Regions from separate parts of the Streptomyces zhihengii genome, predicted to be linked through region 2. Evidence: riboswitches for the same ligand, from Rfam matches in the RefSeq annotation. Region 2 holds a riboswitch; the other holds the start of a gene.

Region 1 (2,379 bases), 3.6 Mb from region 2:
AACTCGGCGCCGATCCAGCCGGCGCCGACCACCACGATGTCGTGCCGCCTCTCCAGCACGGGCCGCAGCCGGGCGGCGTCGTCGAGGGTGCGCAGCAGGTGCACCCCGGGCACCCCCTCGGCGCCGGGCAGGTCGACGGGCTCCGCGCCGGTGGCGAGGACCAGCACGTCGTACGGGACGGGGCCGGCCTCGGTGTCCACCTCGTGGTCGGCCGGGCGGACACCGGTGACCTCGCAGCCGAGGCGCAGGCCGACGCCGAGGTCGTCGAAGTCGATGTCGAAGGCGGAGCCCTCCGCGGTGCCGAGCAGGACGGCCTTGGAGAGGGGCGGCCGGTCGTACGGCTGGTGCGGCTCGGCGCCGATCAGGGTGACCTGTCCGGTGAAGCCCGCCTCCCGCAGGGCGACCGCCGTCTGCACCCCGGCCATGCCGGCGCCGACCACGACCACCGTCCGGCCGTCGCGTTCCGAGGTCCCGCCGATTCGCTCGTCCACCGGGCCACCCTAAGGGCTGTCCCGCAATCTCCGGCGGGCGCCGTGGGCGGACCGACGGGACGACCGGACGGGAGGGCGACGGGACGGGAGGGCGACCGGCTACGGCCGGCGGAACGTCAGGAGGCCGTCTGCTCGACGACGCTGGTGCCGCTGCCCGGCTGCGACTCCCACTCCCAGGTCTCCTCCAGCCGCACACGGCCGTCGGGCAGCGCCACGACGGCGGAGACGCAGTGCCCGCCGGAGGTGGTGCCGTCGGTCTTCAACTGCACGTAGCGGAAGTCGAGACGGTCGCCCTCGCGGGTGCCGACGAGATGCCCGTGGACGATGTCGCCGCCCGCGTACCCGGCCCAGATCCGGCCGTCCCGCTCGTGGTACGTGAAGCGGGTGCGGGTGCCGACCTGGCCCGGCGACTGGTCCTCGACCGGTGCCATCACCAGGCCGTCGAGCGATCTCACCACGGGGGGCCTCCTGTGCCGTACGTGCCCCGCGGCAGCGGGCGGCTCCCTTACCGAGCCGTGTGCCGGGGGTTTAGGGTGGCCACCGTAAGACACTCGCGGGAGCCCGGACGCACCGGGCTGAGAGGGAGGCTGGGGCGGCCTCCGACCGTACGAACCTGATCCGGGTCATGCCGGCGAAGGGAGGGGTTGGACGCCCATGTCCCGTACAGCGAACCAGCCGGACGTCCTGGTCGTGGGGGGCGGCATCATCGGCCTCGTGACGGCCTGGCGCGCGGCGCGGCGGGGGCTCACGGTCCATGTGGCCGACCCGGGTCCGGGCGGCGGGGCCGCGCGGGTCGCCGCCGGCATGCTGGCCGCCGTCACCGAACTCCACTACGGCGAGCAGACGCTGCTCGCGCTCAACCTCGAATCGGCGCGCCGCTACCCGGACTTCGCCGCGGAGCTGGAGGAGGCGAGCGGCCGGGGCGTCGGCTACCGGGCGTGCGGCACGCTCGCGGTGGCCCTCGACGCGGACGACCGGGCGCATCTGCGCGAACTGCACGCGCTGCAGACCCGGTCGGGGCTGGAGTCCACCTGGCTCAGCGGCCGTGAGTGCCGCCGGCTCGAACCGATGCTCGCGCCGGGTGTGCGCGGCGGGCTGCGGGTCGACGGGGACCACCAGGTGGACCCGCGGCTGCTCGCCGCGGCGCTGGTCACGGCCTGCGAGCGGGCGGGCGTCGTGCTGAGGCGCCACTGGGCGCGGCGGCTCACCGTGGAGCACGACCGGGCCACCGGCGCGGTGCTGGCGGACGGCACCCGCCTGGCGGCGGAGCAGGTGGTCCTGGCGGGCGGCAGCATGAGCGGCCGGCTCGACGGGGTGCCCGACGAGGTGCTGCCGCCGGTGCGCCCCGTCAAGGGCCAGGTGCTGCGGCTGACCGTGCCGCCCGCCTTCGCGCCGTTCCTCTCGCGCACCGTCCGCGCCGTGGTGCGCGGCAGCCAGGTGTACCTGGTGCCCCGGGAGTCGGGCGAGCTGGTGATCGGCGCGACCAGCGAGGAGCTCGGCTGGGACACCTCGGTCACCGCCGGCGGGGTGTACGAACTCCTGCGCGACGCCCATGAACTGGTGCCCGGCATCACCGAGCTGCCGCTCACCGAGACCCGCGCCGGCCTGCGGCCCGCGTCCCCCGACAACGCGCCGCTGCTGGGCTTCACCGCGCTGCCCGGCCTGCTGCTGGCGACCGGCCACTACCGCAACGGCGTGCTGCTCACCCCGGTGACGGGCGATGTGATGGCCACCGCGCTCGCCGACGGTGAGGTGCCCGACGAGGCACGCCCGTTCCGCCCGGGCCGCTTCGCCGGCGGCCCCCCGCGCATCCCCTCCGTACGACAGGAACAGCCCGTATGAACATCTCCGTCAACGGCGAAGCCCGGGAGCTCGCCGCCGGCACCAC
Region 2 (2,379 bases):
CCCCGCCGCCGCGCGCGAGAAGCTCGCCGGGGAGCTGCTGCCGGACCTGATGTCGGTCGTGCGGCACATCTCGTGCGACGACGACACCACCCGCAAGACGCTCTGGCGGCTGCACGACGGCACGCTCGTCGAGTCCGTGCTGATGCGCTACCCGGACCGGGTCACCATGTGCATCTCCTCGCAGGCGGGCTGCGGGATGAACTGCCCCTTCTGCGCCACCGGCCAGGCCGGCCTCGACCGGAACCTGTCGACCGCCGAGATCGTGCACCAGATCGTCGACGGCATGCGCGCCCTGCGCGACGGCGAGGTCCCCGGCGGTCCCGCGCGGCTGTCGAACATCGTCTTCATGGGCATGGGCGAGCCGCTGGCCAACTACAAGCGGGTCGTCGGCGCCATCCGCCGGCTGACCGACCCGGAGCCCGACGGACTGGGCCTGTCCCAGCGCGGGATCACCGTCTCCACGGTCGGCCTCGTCCCGGCGATGCTCCGCTTCGCCGACGAGGGCTTCAAGTGCCGTCTCGCCGTCTCGCTGCACGCGCCGGACGACGAGCTGCGCGACACCCTGGTACCGGTCAACACCCGCTGGAAGGTGCGCGAGGTCCTCGACGCCGCCTGGGAGTACGCGGAGAAGTCCGGCCGCCGGATCTCCATCGAGTACGCGCTCATCCGCGACATCAACGACCAGGCCTGGCGCGGCGATCTGCTGGGCCGCCTGCTCAAGGGCAAGCGCGTCCACGTCAATCTGATCCCGCTCAACCCGACCCCCGGCTCCAAGTGGACCGCCTCGCGGCCGGAGGACGAGAAGGCGTTCGTCGAGGCCATCGCCGCCCACGGGGTGCCGGTCACCGTCCGCGACACCCGTGGCCAGGAGATCGACGGGGCCTGCGGGCAGCTCGCCGCGCAGGAGCGGTGACCGGAGGGCCCCCGCGCCCGGCTGGTACTGTGCCCGTGCATTCGCACAGATGAGCGTGTGCGTCGAAGAACAACGAAACATTCCGACAGGGGAGCGCACACAGCGCTGAGAGTGCGGCACGGCCGCAGACCCTCGGACCTGATCCGGGTCATACCGGCGTAGGGAGTCAGCACCACATGAACAGCCAGCTTCGCCGTGCCGTCGCCATGGCGGCCGTCTCCGCCCTCGGCGTCACCGTCCTCGCCGCCTGCGGCGGCGGATCCGACGGCGGGAAGAGCGACGGGACGGCCTCCAAGACGGTCACCCTCGTCGGCCACGACTCCTTCGCGGTGTCCGACACCGTGCTCAAGGCGTTCACCGAGCAGACCGGCTACACGGTCAAGGTGCTCAAGAGCGGGGACGCCGGCACGGCGCTCAACAAGGAGATCCTCACCAAGGGCTCCCCGCAGGGCGACGTCTTCTTCGGCGTGGACAACACCCTGCTGTCCCGCGCCCTCGACAACGACCTCTTCACCCCGTACGAGGCCAAGGGCCTCGACCGGGTCGCCGACGAGGTGCAGCTGGACGCGGAGAAGCACCGCGTCACCCCCGTCGACACCGGCGACATCTGCGTGAACTACGACAAGAAGTACTTCGCGGACAAGAAGCTCGCGCCGCCGGAGACCTTCGCCGACCTCGCGAAGCCCGCGTACAAGGACCTACTCGTCGTCGAGAACGCCGCCACCTCCTCGCCCGGCCTCGGCTTCCTGCTCGGCACCGTCGGCACCTTCGGCGAGTCCGGCTGGCAGGACTACTGGAAGAAGCTCGACGCCAACGGCGTCAAGGTCGTCGACGGCTGGGAGCAGGCGTACAACGAGGAGTTCTCGGGTTCGGCCGGCGGGAAGAAGGCCGGCGCGGACCGGCCGCTGGTCGTCTCCTACGCCTCCAGCCCGCCCGTCGAGGTCCTCTACGCCGAGCCGCAGCCCGCCGAGGCGCCCACCGGCGTCGCGACCGGGACCTGCTTCCGCCAGATCGAGTTCGCCGGACTGCTCCAGGGCGCGAAGAACGAGGCGGGCGGCAAGGCGCTGCTCGACTTCCTGATCGGCGACGCGTTCCAGGAGGACATGCCGCTGAACATGTTCGTCAACCCGGTGGTCGAGGGCGCGAAGCTGCCCGAGCTGTTCACCCGGCACGGGGCGGTCGTGGAGAAGCCCGCGACGGTCGCTCCGAAGACGATCGCCGACAAGCGTGAGCAGTGGGTCCGCTCGTGGTCCTCGCTCGTCCTGAAGTAAGGACCTCCCGGCGCGGGAACGCGGCGCGGCTCGCCCTGATGGCCGGGCCCGTTGTGTTCTTCGCCGTCTTCTTCGCCTACCCCGTCACCGCCATCGTCGGCCGCGGCCTGCACGACGGCGGTGCGTGGCAGTTCGGCCGCGTCGCCGAGGTGGCCGGCCGGCCGGAGATCCTGCGGGTGCTCTGGTTCACCACCT

What was found. Region 2 has a riboswitch for thiamine pyrophosphate ahead of JE024_RS10115 (thiamine ABC transporter substrate-binding protein). Riboswitches for the same ligand answer to the same signal wherever they lie in the genome.
Region 1: another riboswitch for thiamine pyrophosphate. It lies ahead of thiO (glycine oxidase ThiO); the one in region 2 lies ahead of JE024_RS10115 (thiamine ABC transporter substrate-binding protein).

Annotation. Positions count from the first base shown of each region.
Region 1 is NZ_JAFEJA010000001.1:6,064,459-6,066,837, reverse strand. It holds gene JE024_RS25755 (NAD(P)/FAD-dependent oxidoreductase) at 1-446, opposite strand, end outside; gene JE024_RS25750 (avidin-fold protein) at 608-949, opposite strand; TPP riboswitch at 1,035-1,149, shown strand; gene thiO (glycine oxidase ThiO) at 1,146-2,333, shown strand; gene thiS (sulfur carrier protein ThiS) at 2,330-2,379, shown strand, end outside.
Region 2 is NZ_JAFEJA010000001.1:2,490,266-2,492,644, reverse strand. It holds gene rlmN (dual-specificity RNA methyltransferase RlmN) at 1-913, shown strand, start outside; TPP riboswitch at 991-1,095, shown strand; gene JE024_RS10115 (thiamine ABC transporter substrate-binding protein) at 1,090-2,184, shown strand; gene JE024_RS10110 (ABC transporter permease) at 2,223-2,379, shown strand, end outside.